3 regions of the Alteromonas sp. ABH4_452 genome follow, and region 1 is predicted to be linked to each of the others. Evidence: predicted binding sites of a transcription regulator. Region 1 holds the regulator's gene; each other region holds the start of a gene.
The links. The regulator FNR, encoded in region 1, switches genes on or off when oxygen is low (the NO sensors DNR and NnrR bind a similar motif). The targets are predictions, from matches to a motif close to TTGATCTAGATCAA.
Positions count from the first base shown of each region.

Region 1 (5,161 bases):
AATGACACGCTATTCTCCATGGGCTCAGCAGCGTTCAGTGTTCACGAATCACAGCAATCATTTATCGAGCGCTATCCCTCGGCTAACGTATTTCTTACTGTCAAAGGCCGTGTTATGGCGGCTTTTGAAGTTCGTGACTCACTGCGTGACGATACCCAAGAAACCCTCGATATATTGGCAAAAACTCATACCCTCGCTGTACTAAGCGGCGATACACAGCAAAACGTTGACTCTCTTACTAAATCTTTACCAATATCTGCCGCTAAAGGGGGCCTTACCCCAGAGCAGAAATATGAAGCGGTTCAAGCTATGCAGCAATCTGGCTCAAAGGTTATGATGATGGGCGATGGTATTAATGACGCCCCTGTTCTTGCAAGTGCTGATGTAGCGATAGCGGTAGGTAATGCTACAGATGTTGCGAAAACTGCAGCCGACGTGATTTTGCTTGGCGATCAGCTGCTTTCTGTGCCAGAACTCATCCGAACTGCGCATCAAGTGAAGCAAAAAATAAGACAAAATATTGGTTGGTCGGTAGGTTACAACGTTTTGATCTTACCTTTCGCCGTATCTGGCCTACTTTCGCCGTGGATGGCGGTTGTTGGCATGTCATTAAGCAGTATCATAGTAGTGACAAACTCTACGCGACTTCTGGGCAAATAGTATGAGCATTATTTACGTTTTAATTCCAATCGCCATCATTATAGTAGCCGTCGCTATCGTAATATTCTTCTGGGCGGTTAAAACTAATCAGTTTGAAGATTTAGACCGTCAAGGTTACAGCATACTGTTTGACGATGACCTTCCGCCAGAAGAAAAAAAGCTCGCTGAACAACGCAAGCAACTTCAGAATACTAAAGTAGAGAAAAACCAAGGGCAGCATGGAGGGGATTAATTACTTCTCAGCTTTTCTTATCGGCTTAGCGGGCGGTGTTCACTGCGTGGGCATGTGCGGCGGTATAGTTGCAGCGCTAAGAATGGTGTCACCAAAAGGTGCTTCAGCAGTGCCTTACGCCCTAGCCTATAACATGGGGCGCATAGCTAGCTACACCATTGCTGGCGCACTGACCGGCGCACTTGGCAAAATTGCAGCAGACTATATTCCTCTGGCCAACTATGCCCTGTCTTTACTCAGCGGTATTATGTTGCTGTTGTTGGCCTGTTATTTAGGCAAATGGTGGACAGGGTTAACGGTGTTAGAAAACGCAGGCAAAGGTTTATTTTCTAAGCTGCAGCCGTTATCTAAGCGTTTTTTACCTTTTAAAACCCCTTTTAGTGCTATCCCTTATGGGTTTATTTGGGGCTGGTTGCCTTGTGGATTAGTGTATTCAACACTTACTTGGTCTTTAGCGGCGGGGAATGCATTGCAGGGCGCTGCCATCATGTTTTTCTTCGGTTTAGGTACTTTGCCAACGCTACTCGCAGCAAGTGCAGGCAGTCAGTATATTGTTAGCAGTTTTCAAAACAATAACGTTAGACAAATAATTGCCGTAATAATGGCCATTTATGCGGCTTATCTTATTCATGGCGCAATCGTTTAAAAATGGGTGTATCATTATTGGGTAATCTTCAAAAGAGCATGTATTATGAGCAAAGGAAGCCAATTTTCTATTCACTGTCAAAACTGTAGCTTCAGTCACTTGTGTTTACCGGTGGCGCTGAACAAAACAGAAATCGAGTCTCTTGACGATATAATTGAGCGCAAAAAGCCGCTTCACAAAGGTGATACGCTCATTCAAACTGGCGATAAATTTCGTTCGCTTTTTGCCGTAAGAACGGGTTCTTTTAAGTCATTTGTAACTAATCAAGATGGTGAAGAGCAAATCACTGGCTTCCACTTCCCTGGTGATATTATTGGATTCGATGCCCTGCGCGAAAGTAAGCATCAAAGTTACACCTCAGCGCTAGAAACCGCCATGGTATGTGAACTGCCATATGAAACCCTTGATGAAATGTCGGTTCAATTTCCTAAGCTACGCCATCAGATCATGAGCTTTATGAGCGCAGAAATTAAACAAGATCACGACATGATCATGCTTTTAAACAAGCGTACGGCGGAAGAGCGTTTATTGTATTTCATCTCACACTTATCTCAGCGCTTTGAAGAGCGTGGCTTCTCGCACAGAGAATTTCACCTAACTATGACCCGAAACGAAATCGGCAACTACTTAGGCTTAACGATAGAAACCATTAGTCGCCTATTAAGCCGTTTTCAGAAAGAAAACATTATCAAAGTAGACGGTAAATTGATCTCTATTTTGGATTTTGATCGGTTAAATACCAAGTTAGAAGCGTTAAATGGCCCTAGCGTAGTCTGTAACGGTTAATTTATTCTTCTGTTATCTTGAGCGCGCTACATGCGCGCTTTTTAGTTTTAACCTTTAAAATTTCACTGTATTCCCTCACTGAGTAACACGACATCCATCCGTCGTGCGTGAAAACTCCCGTAATATTCAATGTTACCTGTTTTATATATCAACAGATTATTTACACCTTGATCCAAAACAACCCACGTTTTTCCAAATGTCGTTTATAGTTAATGTAAATGGTTTATATAAACTGTTTTGAAACAATATCGATGTCGACAGCCATACAAAGCTTTGTAGTTGAGGAGACGTTATGATTGAGTGTAAACGAATTCTTGCCGTGGTGGACGCGGAACGCGACAACCAGCCTGCCCTAAGCCGTGCCTATGAACTTGCGTCAAAAACCGGCGCCACGGTTACCGCTATGATGGTGGTATATGATTTGTCTTACGATATGACAACCATGCTTAGCCCCGACGAACGTGAATCAATGCGCGATGCCGTTACAAAAGAGCACGCCAAATGGTTATCTGCCCAGCTAAAAGAACAGGGCTTTTCAGAGACCGATATTGTAGTTGAGTGGAACAACCGTGCTTATGAATCGATTATTTATTACGCCCTTAATAACCAAATCGACTTAGTAGTAAAAGCTACTAAAAAACATGACGACCTTGCCTCAGTAATCTTTACCCCTACAGACTGGCATCTAATGCGTAAGTGCCCACGCCCTGTACTGCTCGTTAAAGAACACGACTGGCCAGAAGGCGGTGAAATTATAGCTGCAGTAAACGTAGGCAGTGAAGATGATGAGCATGCTGCACTAAACGACAAGCTTACGATAATCGCTAACGATTATGCCTCTTTGCTGAAAGGTAACGTTAATTTAGTGAATAGCTACCCTACAACTCCACTTAACATTGCCATTGAAGTGCCAGAGTTTGACCCTGATACATATCACGATGCGGTAAAAAATCATCACATGAAAGAAATGCGTAGTCACGCGCTGAAATATGGTATTCCAGAAAATAAATGTGTGGTGAAAGAAGGCTTGCCTGAAAAAGTTATCCCGCAAGTGGCTAAAACACTCGATGCCGAGTTAGTTGTAATAGGCACCGTGGGACGGGTTGGTATTTCGGCGGCGCTTATTGGCAATACTGCCGAACACGTTATCGATGAACTTAATTGTGATGTGTTAGCAATTAAGCCCGATGGATTTGAATCACCGATAACCGTGTAGTTAACTGCTTAGTTGCGCTTAAATATAAAGACACTTGGTGGCGACTAATGGCGAATCGGCGATGGGCGTTGAAAAGAAACTGCGCATTTAGCGGTTAATTCCGAGAGTTAATCATACACGCTTAAATCAGTACTTAACGCTTCTCGATAAATTTAACAACACAGCCATAGTCTCGAAAAGGCGCTTTAATGTATAATGGCGCCTTTATCACAAACCAAGCTAGTTAATTATGAGTTTAGGCACAAGCAGTGCTGATGCGCCGACGTTAAACGCCGCGCAAAGTAAGCAAAAGTACAACTTCAACAAACTTCAGAAACGACTTCGTCGCAACGTGGGTAAGGCCATTGGCGATTTCGGTATGATTGAAAACAACGACAAGGTTATGGTGTGTTTATCGGGCGGTAAAGACAGCTATACCATGCTTGATATTTTGTTGTTTTTAAAGAAGATTGCGCCTATTCATTTTGAAATTATTGCGGTAAATCTTGACCAGAAGCAACCTGGTTTTCCTGAACATATCTTGCCCGAGTATTTAGACAGCATTGGCGTCGATTACAAGATTGTAGAAGAAGACACCTACTCTATTGTTAAAAACAAGATTCCTGAAGGAAAAACGACCTGTTCGCTTTGCTCTCGACTGCGCCGTGGTATTTTATACCGCACAGCGAAAGAACTAGGCGCGACGAAAATTGCATTAGGTCACCACCGTGACGACATGCTAGAAACGTTTTTCCTGAATATGTTTCACGGTGGTAAGCTGAAATCTATGCCGCCAAAACTGGTTAGCGATAACGGCGAGCATATTGTCATTCGTCCACTGGCCTACTGCAGCGAAAAAGACATTGAAAAATATTCTCAAGCCGCTGAGTTCCCAATAATTCCTTGCAACCTGTGTGGTTCACAAGAAAATCTTCAGCGTCAGAATATCAAAGCAATGCTTCAAGACTGGAACCGCCGTTTCCCAGGTCGTATTGAATCAATGTTCCGTGCGCTTCAAAACGTGGCCCCTTCACATCTTGTAGACAGTAATCTTTATGACTTTAAATCTATCGTCACTCAAGATGGCCCCGTTGCAGATGGTGATATAGGATTTGATGAACCTTCTTTTGCTTCAGAAAATAGCGCAGATCTTAGTGATGAAGACAACGCTATCGAAGTAGTAAATATTATGGAACCAAAGTAAATGAAAATTGGACTTGCGTTAGGTGCCGGTGCCGCAAGGGGCTGGACACACATTGGTATAATTGAAGCATTGGAAAAGCTTGGCGTTAAAATTGACGTTGTTGCTGGTTGCTCCATTGGTGCTTATGTTGGTGCTGCCTACGCAAGTGGCAAGCTGGAAGGTTTAAAAGAGTGGGCCTGTTCGCTTAGCGATTGGCAGGTATTGGCTCTTATGGGCGTAGGGCTCAGGCGAGGTGGCATTGCTAGCGGGCAAAAAGTTTTCGACAAACTTGCTAGCGAGTTTTGTGAATCTACCTATGAAGATATGCTAAAACCTTTTGCGGCTGTGGCAACTGACCTATATACCGGACGTGAAGTAGTATTTAATTCAGGACCTATTGGCGATACCATTCAGGCATCCTGCGCTATTCCAGCGCTCTTTGCCCCCGTTGCTCATGGC
Region 1 is NZ_CM149973.1:2,583,164-2,588,324, reverse strand. It holds gene ACYX4N_RS11140 (heavy metal translocating P-type ATPase) at 1-660, shown strand, start outside; gene ccoS (cbb3-type cytochrome oxidase assembly protein CcoS) at 662-892, shown strand; gene ACYX4N_RS11130 (sulfite exporter TauE/SafE family protein) at 879-1,538, shown strand; gene fnr (fumarate/nitrate reduction transcriptional regulator Fnr) at 1,584-2,324, shown strand; gene uspE (universal stress protein UspE) at 2,617-3,540, shown strand; gene ttcA (tRNA 2-thiocytidine(32) synthetase TtcA) at 3,770-4,723, shown strand; gene ACYX4N_RS11110 (patatin-like phospholipase family protein) at 4,724-5,161, shown strand, end outside.

Region 2 (5,161 bases), 1.7 Mb from region 1:
CTATCTGATCTTGGGTCATTCCTTTACCGTTGTCTTTTACACGAAACAAGTAGTTAGAATGTTCCCTTCGCCCCCGCACATGTACGGTTCCACCTTTTGCTGTAAATTTAAGAGCGTTACTGAGCAGATTATTTATCACCTGCTTAATACGCAAATTATCACCCAGAATTTGAGTATGCTCATCTTCGCAATTGATTGAAAGTTGAATATTTTTACTGGCAAAGCCCGCTTCAAATGATTTAGCCACCTCAGAAATAGATGAAGCAATATTAAGTGAATGCGTGCTGAGCTTCATGGTGCCGGAGATAATGCGCGATAAATCTAAGATATCGTTAATTAACGCGGCCTGTGTAGACGCAGCGCGTTTGATAACGCCTAATGCATCGGACATTCTATCGACATTCGTCACATCCATCAGTGCTAAGTCCGTCCAACCTACGATAGAATTAAGGGGCGAACGAAGTTCATGGGAAATACTCGCCAAAAACTGATCTTTAGCTTTATCTAACTCTTCTAATTTACTAATTTGCTTATCGAGCGACGCTTTTAAGCTTAGCGCGTAAGGTATAAATAGGTGATCAAAACCTTCTATTATAAGCTGATCATCCTCGCTCCACTCTACCGACTCATCAGCAACACTTTGTAAGTACATATCAAAGGAATTACGAGGCGTTAGTACCTTACCAATATCTTTGTTTGCGGCCTCGCGGCCCGCCCATCGTATAGTTTTGTCTTTTTGCTCTCTAAACCAAACCGTGTAGTAACCAAGCTTGGCGGATACACAGGAAATATACATGCCGCGAATGCCATTAAGGTCACATTGTTCCGACACTTCTTCCGCCAACTTGCTAATAGCAATTGACTCTTCAGAGTTTGGAATGACGAATTTGTCAAGAAGGCGAGTTAATGTTTGTTCAGAGGGCGTTTTTCCTACTAAATACTTATCTACAGGGGTAATAACCGCCATACCACATGCATTGGCAACATCCAAAAGGCCTTTTTCTTTTTGGGTTATCGCCTCAAGCGGGTTAGCAAAGCCAGTAAGCTGGTGAATAATAGTGTTTAGCTTACGTTGGCGAATTTGAAACTGCTCTTTCTTTTCATGCAAGGCTTTAGTATGTAGCTGCCACGCATAGAGATGACCGAGGGATTCGCATACCAAACGCTTTTTTTGGTCGATATATTTAGGCTCGTTATTGTGACAAGCAAGTAACCCCCAAAGTTTACCTTCAAACACAAGGGACACTGAAAACGATGAACGTATACCCATGTTTTTAAGATAAGTAATATGAACCGGCGACACTGAACGAACCATAGACATGGATAAATCCAGTGGCGGTCGCTCTGCTTCTTGCACTGTTGGCTTTAAAGCAATAGGGTTTTGTTCTACGTCAAATACGCAACGTACGCGATTTTTTAAGTACAGAGCTCGGGCTTGGCTAGGAATATCAGATGCCGGAAATTTCAAACCTTTGAAAGAGCGTGAAGCTGGTAATTTTGCTTCGCCAATTACTTCTCCGCTATAGGTTTTATCGAACTGATAAACCATCACCGAATCAAACCCTATGTAGCGCTTGAATACGCCCGCAATGGCGTCTGCGACATCACCGATAGACTCGCACCCATCCACATCAGGAAGCAATGTGCGAATATCTACGTCCATCGGTACCCATTGTTGGGCAGCTTCATAGCTAAGCTGCGGGGTAGGCTCTAATTCAATAACAAGTAAACCGTTTGAATCGAACGCGACACCGCTCCCCTCTTTTTCCCAGTTGTCTAAATGAAGCGCGTTGTCGGCAAATTTCCATTGATACGCTCGGCGCGTGTCTCCGCCTTTTACGCTTTGATAAATACTTTGAAAAGTGGGAGCATCTTCGGAAGGGGTATCTATGAGCTCAGTGATGAGAGTTTCACCCGCAATGATACTGACTTTAAATAGCTCATTAATGTTTTCACTGAACACCTGAATTTTTTTAGTTTCAGGGTCTACCGCTATAACGTAACCAAAGCTTTGAACACTTTCGATTAGGTGAATAGCTTCATCTTCGCAGTTCTGAAGCGTCTTTATCTTTTTATCTGTAACGTGCTGCATTGCCTTGGCCGAGAAATTTTGAAAGCGAACTTTCATGAGGGTTTTAATTACACAACCACGATAACAACTTATTGCAACCAAAGCATGCAATATCGTTGAAACTTTCCTAATTAACTTTTATTAAATTATCAATAAAATTTAGCTTACAAAGCACTTTATTGTTGCCTTTTTTGATCCTACACAATAAACTTTCAATAATTTCTGAAACTTCTGGAAAATAAGAATGAAAATGACGCCTTTAATTACATCTGCAGTCATGCACTTCGGCGAAATGGGAAGCCGCTGGGGTTTTAATCGTACAGTAGGGCAAATTCTTGCGCTTATTGTATTAAACGAAGAGCCCATTTCGGCACAAGAGGTTGCCGATGCGCTCAATATCTCCAGAGGCAATACCAGTATGGGTTTAAAAGAGCTTCAATCATGGCGCCTAGTAAAACAACATCACGTTCCCGGCGAGAGAAAAGAATTCTTTATTCCCGCTGGCGATATCTGGACATTAGCAAACCGGGTTTTTGAAGAGCGCAGGAAGCGCGAAATAGACCCAACAATGAGCCTGCTTCGGGATCTGCTGCTCGATGCACCTGCTAATGAAAAGGAGGCGAACGCTCAGCATAAACTGAACGAAATTCATGATTTACTCGAATCAATTACTGCATGGTCTGAAGAGCTTCAAAATCTTGGACCTGAAAAGCTAAACACCTTGATGAAATTAGGTTCTGGCGTGGGCCGTATGCTTGAGCTTAAGGACAAGCTACTTCCGGGGAAAAACAGCGTTAACTAAGGGGGCTCTCTGTGGATGCATTCTTGCTGTCTCGTTTACAATTTGCGTTAAATATTAGTTTCCATATTTTATTTCCAACCATCACCATGGCGATGGGTTGGTTTCTTTTTTATTTTAAGCTGCGCTCTAACACCTCAGGTCACCCTGTTTGGATGCGCATGTATCGTTTTTGGGTCCGTGTATTTGCCCTAAGCTTTGCATTAGGCGTGGTTAGCGGCGTCACCATGTCATTTCAGTTCGGCACTAATTGGCCTGGATTCATGGAGAAAGTGGGTAACGTGGCCGGTCCGCTCTTAGGTTACGAGGTACTGACCGCTTTTTTCTTAGAAGCCACGTTCTTGGGGATCATGCTATTTGGGATACGCCGTGTTCCTAACTGGCTACATACAGCGTCCACCCTCATTGTCGCTCTTGGCACCACAACGTCTGCATTTTGGATATTAGCGCTTAATAGCTGGATGCAAACGCCACAAGGTTTTGAAGTAATTGATGGTGTGGTTTATGCCACGAATTGGAAAGAAATCATCTTTAACCCATCTTTCCCCTATCGCTTTGCTCATATGATGTTGGCGTCTGGATTAACCGCTAGCTTCCTTATTGCCGGTCTTTCAGCATACCGTATGCTAAAAGGTGACGATAAACTTGCCCCCAAACTAGCGCTTAAAACAGCTACCTACACGGCGGCCGTGCTAATTCCTTTGCAAATTTTTGCGGGTGACATGCACGGTTTAAATACCCTTGAGCATCAACCTCAAAAAGTGGCGGCGATGGAGGGTTTATGGGAAACCACTGAAGGTGCACCTTTATTGCTTTTTGCTATTCCAGATGAAGAAAGCAAAGAGAACCACTTTGAAATTCCCATTCCCTACGGTGCAAGTTTAATTCTTACCCATGAGCTCAAAGGAGAGATAAAAGGGCTTAATGAGTTTGAGGGAGAGCACCCACCTGTAGCCCCTGTTTTCTTCGGCTTCAGAGTCATGGTAGGTATGGGCATGCTAATGCTGGCTGTTTCATGGCTTGGTAGTCTTTACCTTATTCGCAAGAAAGAATTTCCTGTGTGGCTGAAACGCACGTTTGCAGGTATGGCATTTAGCGGCTGGATAGCAACGTTAGCAGGCTGGTACGTTACAGAAATAGGTCGACAGCCTTATTTAGTGAGTGGCGTATTGAGAACCGCTGATGCTGTTACCCAATTGCCACCGGCCAATATTGCTCTGTCGTTCACGCTTTACCTCGTCATTTACACGGTGCTCTTAATCGCATACATGGGAACGCTTATGTTGATGTGTAGAAAAGCAGTGGAAATCGAGGAAATAACGACGGAAGAACGCGAAGTAGCGAAGGCTAAGATGCAACCCTCTGAACCTGACCCAAGCACGGTATAAGGAGAGCGAACATGTTTGAAAATGTATCAGCAGAAATGCTTGGAAACATCTACGTCGGCTTACTTGGTTTATCTGTATTACTGTACGCTATTTTAGATGGCTATGACTTAGGTGTTGGCGTATTAATACCGCCAAGAAAAGAGGCTTTTCGCGACGATATGATAGCCTCTATTGGGCCTTACTGGGATGCCAATGAAACCTGGCTTGTGCTTGCCATAGGCTTGCTGCTTATCGCTTTCCCTGAAGCCCATAGCGAGTTTCTGCAAACTCTGTACTTACCTGCAACTTTCATGTTGTTAGGGCTTATTTTGCGCGGCGTGGCGTTCGATTTTCGCGCTAAAGTTGTGCAAGTGAAAAAGCGGAAATGGGATTTGGTATTTAAATACGGTTCGCTTTTAACTACGCTCGCGCAAGGTTACATGTTGGGCATTTACGTGACGGGCCTTCGCACTGATATTTGGGCTCAAGGCTTTGCTCTACTTGCGGCATTTGGAGTAACAGCGGCCTATGCATTTATTGGCTCATGCTGGTTAATACTCAAAGGCGAAGGAGAGCTTCAAGAAAAAGCATATTATTGGGCACGCCGAGGGTTGGTTGTACTGGCTGTGGGAATTACTGCAGTAAGTATCGCAAACTTAACCTTACACGATGATGTGCGAGACTTATGGCTATCAGCGCCCTGGGGCTATGTGCTATTCGCAATACCCGTAGCATGTTTTGCGCTTTTAGCCTTATGTGGCGTGTTGCTTAAAAAGCTGCCTGACGCTCAAGGTAAAGGTGAATGGCTTCCGTTCTTTATAGCCTTGCTTGTATTTTTACTTTGCTTTTGCGCATTTGGCATTAGCTACTACCCGTTTATTATACCTGGGCAGATGACGGTGATGGATGCGCTCAGTGACGCTA
Region 2 is NZ_CM149973.1:890,238-895,398, reverse strand. It holds gene ACYX4N_RS03880 (ATP-binding protein) at 1-2,092, opposite strand, end outside; gene ACYX4N_RS03875 (GbsR/MarR family transcriptional regulator) at 2,316-2,873, shown strand; gene ACYX4N_RS03870 (cytochrome ubiquinol oxidase subunit I) at 2,885-4,258, shown strand; gene ACYX4N_RS03865 (cytochrome d ubiquinol oxidase subunit II) at 4,270-5,161, shown strand, end outside.
Region 2: the regulator FNR is predicted to act here: its motif matches at 2,263-2,276, upstream of ACYX4N_RS03875 (GbsR/MarR family transcriptional regulator).

Region 3 (5,161 bases), 590 kb from region 1:
AACCTAAATTAGACGTCATGATCACCACGGTATTTTTAAAATCTACCGTGCGTCCTTGTCCATCAGTCAGCCTGCCGTCATCCAGCACCTGAAGTAAAATGTTGAATACATCAGGGTGTGCCTTTTCAACCTCGTCCAATAAAATGACCGAGTAAGGCTTGCGACGCACCGCTTCGGTTAAGTAGCCACCTTCCTCATAGCCAACGTAGCCAGGAGGCGCACCGACTAAACGAGCAACCGAGTGTTTTTCCATAAACTCAGACATATCGATACGCACCATGGCATCTTCAGTGTCGAACATGAAGCCAGCCAAAGCTTTACATAACTCAGTTTTACCTACGCCCGTTGGACCTAGAAACAAGAATGAGCCAATAGGCCTGTTTGGATCAGCAAGGCCAGCACGTGAACGGCGAATAGCATTTGATACTGCTTCAACGGCTTCTTCTTGCCCTACTACACGTTTATGAAGAACATCTTCCATACGCAACAGCTTCTCGCGCTCGCCTTCAAGCATTCTCGCTACAGGAATACCTGTCCATCGCGAGAGCACATCTGCAATTTCAATATCCGTTACTTTATTTTTAAGAAGCGTGGTCTCACGGGTTTCATTTTCAGCCGCCTGTTCGAGCTTGGCTTCAAGCTCTGGAATACGGCCGTACTGAAGTTCCGACATACGATTCAAATCAGATGCTCGACGGGCAATTTCTAAATCTAGCTTTGCTTGTTCAAGTTCCCCTTTGATGGTTTGGGTACCCTGCATGGCATCTTTTTCATCTAGCCATACTTTTTCAAGCTCTGCATACTTGGTTTCTGCTTGCTCGCGCTCAAGTTCAATCATTTCGAGGCGCTTATGGCTGGCGTCGTCGGTTTCTTTAGCAAGCGCTTGCTCTTCCAACTTAAGCTGGATAATCCTGCGCTCCAAACGGTCCATATCCTCTGGCTTAGAGTCTATTTGCAAACGAATGCTAGAGGCCGCTTCATCAATAAGGTCGATGGCTTTATCGGGCAATTGACGGTCACTAATATAACGATGCGACAAACTTGCCGCTGCGACAATAGCTGGGTCAGTAATATCTACGGAGTGATGGAGTTCATAACGCTCTTTTAAGCCTCGAAGAATAGCAATAGTGTCCTCTACGCTTGGCTCTTCAACCAATACTTTCTGAAAACGGCGCTCAAGCGCAGCGTCTTTTTCAATGTACTGACGATATTCGTCTAGCGTGGTTGCCCCCACACAGTGAAGTTCACCGCGTGCCAGCGCCGGTTTTAGCATATTCCCTGCGTCCATTGCGCCATCGCCCTTCCCTGCACCTACCATGGTGTGCAGTTCGTCAACGAATAAAATGACGCGGCCTTCTTCTTTAGCTAGCTCGTTGAGAACGGCCTTTAAACGTTCTTCAAACTCACCGCGGTATTTAGCCCCAGCCACTAACGCGCCCATATCTAGGGCAAGAACGCGCTTGTTCTTCAATCCTTCAGGCACTTCACCGTTAATAATGCGCTGCGCTAACCCTTCTACAATCGCCGTTTTACCTACACCAGGCTCACCAATAAGCACGGGGTTGTTTTTTGTTCTGCGCTGCAGAACTTGAACGGTACGGCGAATTTCGTCATCACGTCCAATTACCGGGTCGAGCTTGCCTTGTTCCGCTCGCTCAGTTAAGTCTGTGGTGTACTTTTCAAGGGCCTGGCGCACATCTTCAGCGTTAGGGTCTGTCACCTTCTGTCCGCCACGCATATCATCTATCGCGCTTTCAATAGCGTCTTTGGTGATATTCAAACTTTTCAGGATCTCACCCAATCGCCCTTTATCTTCAAGGGCTGCTAACACGAAGATCTCCGACGTTATATATTCGTCTTTTCGTTGCTGAGCAATCTTGTCGCAAAGGTTAAGTAAAATGCCACTGTCTTTGCTTAATTGAACATCACCACCAATGCCTTCAATTCTAGGTAAACGTTCAATAGCCTGACTCAAAGCAGAACGAAGTGCGTTAACATTAATGTTAGCTTGATCAAGCAACGGGCGTACTGAACCACCTTGCTGATTCAGCATGGCGGTCATTAAGTGGACAGGTTCAATGTATTGATGATCTCGCCCCAATGCGAGTGATTGAGCATCGGATATCGCGAGCTGAAATTTACTGGTAAATCTATCTAGTCTCATAATCTCAACCTAATAAGTGAACAACTATACCTGCGGTAACACACCGCAATTACGAACATTTTAACTCTCGCTGAGTGGGCAATGCTCTATGAGGAATGGTATTGCTTATGTTCTAGTTATGTAGGCTGCGCAATTGTGATTCAAGTATGAGATTGAAAAGTTAGCCAAAAAGATAACAAATACTGTAGAAACTTTGATTTAGCGCAAATAAATGAAGGGATTAAGGACTAATGCCCATAGGATTAGATATCTAAAGCATACCTATTACACTGACCAAGCGCCCTGTTGTGCGTTTGTTTTGATGAGTCGCTCTCCGATGCGAATAGAAGCGTCGCTTGTCAGTGTAAGTACACAAGTTACTCTGCGTAACATTTTCAACGCCAGCTTGCTGCAATTGCATCTGTGCTACTAGAGGTAAATCTAATAAGTACTTCCCTTTATTAGTACTATTGGCAATAGCGCCATCTATGTGGCTAAATTTACTTGCCAACTGTGCATCTACTTCATAGCAAGCGCCGCTGATTGCGGGGCCTATCCAAGACATAATTTTATTTGCATCGCAGTTAAATTGCCCAACAGCATTTCTGATAATATTAGTCTCAAGCCCTTTCCAGCCGGCATGCACTGCAGCTACTTGTTCACCACTTTCATCACACAACAAGATGGGCACACAGTCAGCAGTCATTACCGCACAAAAGTGTGATGTTGAAGAAGAATACGACGCATCGGCTGTGGTATCTGCACTCGGCAATGACACCACGCGATTGCTGTGTATTTGCTCTAGCCACGTTATCTTTTCGCTGTGTGGAATCAGGCTTCTATTGGCTTTAACTAGTAAAAGATCATCTCCCACGTGCGCACCAACATTTAAGCCTGCAAAATCTCCCATACTACCGCCCCCCAACCTTGTCGTTGTATAAGCGACAATATTAGAGGGGCATGACCACGCAGGCGTAACCAAATCCAGCGTGGATGAAAGAGGTGAATTTGCAGCTGACCACGTCATAAGCCCTACTCCATGCTTAAAGCATATCCTGAGGATTGTCCGCGGTGTCCTTTTTCACGGCTTTAAGCAAGTCCTGCATGTCTTGTGGCAGAGGTGCCTTCCAGGTCATCCACTCTTCGGTCTCAGGATGGAATAGCGATAGCTGAGCGGCATGTAACGCTTGGCGCTGGAATCCGCGAAGCGCAGCAATAAATTCCTCAGACGCACCTTTAGGTAAACGCGGACGCCCGCCGTACACCTGATCGCCTAACAGCGGATGCTTTATATGCGCCATATGCACGCGTATTTGGTGCGTACGACCAGTTTCAAGCTTTAAACGCAAATGAGTATAAGCGCGGAATTTTTCAATAACGCGATAATGCGTTACTGCTGGTTTACCCATTTCGCGAACTGCCATATGCGTGCGCTTTGTGGCATGCCTACCGATAGGTTCATCTACAATACCACCCGCAACCATAGTACCCAGAGCAATAGCTTCATATTCACGGCTCATCTCGCGGCGCTGTAGCTGGTCAACAAGGTGCGTTTGCGCAGGTATTGTTTTTGCTACTACCATTAAGCCCGTAGTGTCTTTGTCAAGACGGTGGACAATGCCTGCACGTGGAACTTTGTCAATTTCGGGATAGTGATTTAGCAATGCATTAAGCACTGTACCGCTTGGATTTCCCGCGCCAGGATGCACGACCAAATCAGCAGGTTTATTTATTACCAAGATGTGCTCATCTTCATAAACAATATCTAGCGCAATGTCTTGCGCAACACTTGTTACCTGCACGTCCATTTCAGCTTGTACAGTAATGAGTTCATCCATTTGCATTTTGTGTCTTGGGACGGTGATCACTTCACCATTTACCGCAACATTTCCGTCCTGAATCCAAGTTTTTAACTTAGAACGAGAATATTCAGGGAACAAATCAGCCAAAACCTGATCTAAGCGTAAACCAAAATGCGCAGCTTCCGTTGAAGCTTCTAGTTGTATTGTGTTCGGCGACTGTGTCATAACACCATTGATTACGTCTAAAAAAGGGTATTATAACAAGTATTCACGCTGTACACTGCCTTGTTTACGTTTTTGTATGGTTTTTCTCGTCGTTAGTACGTTAGAATGCAATTAAAGTGTTGTTGTTTAACACATGAGCTTAGACAGCGAAGTATTAAACTGTTTAGCAGGAAAATAGAATTATTATGAAATCATTTCGTCTACTGGCTCCCGTTTTATTGGGTGCTATGGTATCTGTCGCAGGATGTAGTTCTTCAGATAAAGAAGAGAAAGCCGTTTTAGCTAACATGGGTGCACAGCAACTGTACGACAGAGCAAAGCAGAGCATGGAAGTTGGTAACTTTAGCGCTGCTGCTCAAACGTTAAGTGCGCTAGATTCCCGTTACCCGTTTGGTCCACTGTCTCACCAAGTACAGCTAGATCTTATTTACAGCTACTATAAGTCGGGTAAGAACGAAGAAACACTTGCCACTATCGACAGATTTATCCGTCTTAATCCTAATCACTCTGATGTTGACTACGCGTATTACATGCGTGGCTTAACTAATATGGAATCAGACAGCAACCTATTCCAAGAGTTAATGAACATCGATCGTACGGATAGAGACCCATCAAAATCGCGCGCAGCGTTTGAAGACTTTCGCAGACTTATCCAGCAGTATCCAGACAGCAAGTATGCGGCTGACGCGAAGCAGCGTATGGTTCATATTAAAGACCGCCTAGCGCGTTATGAAATTGCTATTGCACGCTTTTATATGAGACGGGAGGCGTATGTTGCTGCTGCCAACCGTGGTCGCTATGTTATTGAGCACTTCCCGAACACTACGCAGGTCCAACAGGCCTTGGAAATTATGGTTTCAAGCTACGAGCAGCTTGGTCTTACAGAGCTTCGTGATAACGCAATGAAGACACTTAGACTTAACTATCCGGACAGCGAGTTTATTAGCTAGTCGAAGAGAGTTTGAGACGCGAACGACTATAGAACATTAAT
Region 3 is NZ_CM149973.1:1,995,648-2,000,808, reverse strand. It holds gene clpB (ATP-dependent chaperone ClpB) at 1-2,164, opposite strand, end outside; gene pgeF (peptidoglycan editing factor PgeF) at 2,415-3,170, opposite strand; gene rluD (23S rRNA pseudouridine(1911/1915/1917) synthase RluD) at 3,187-4,170, opposite strand; gene ACYX4N_RS08520 (outer membrane protein assembly factor BamD) at 4,356-5,120, shown strand.
Region 3: the regulator FNR is predicted to act here: its motif matches at 2,358-2,371, upstream of clpB (ATP-dependent chaperone ClpB).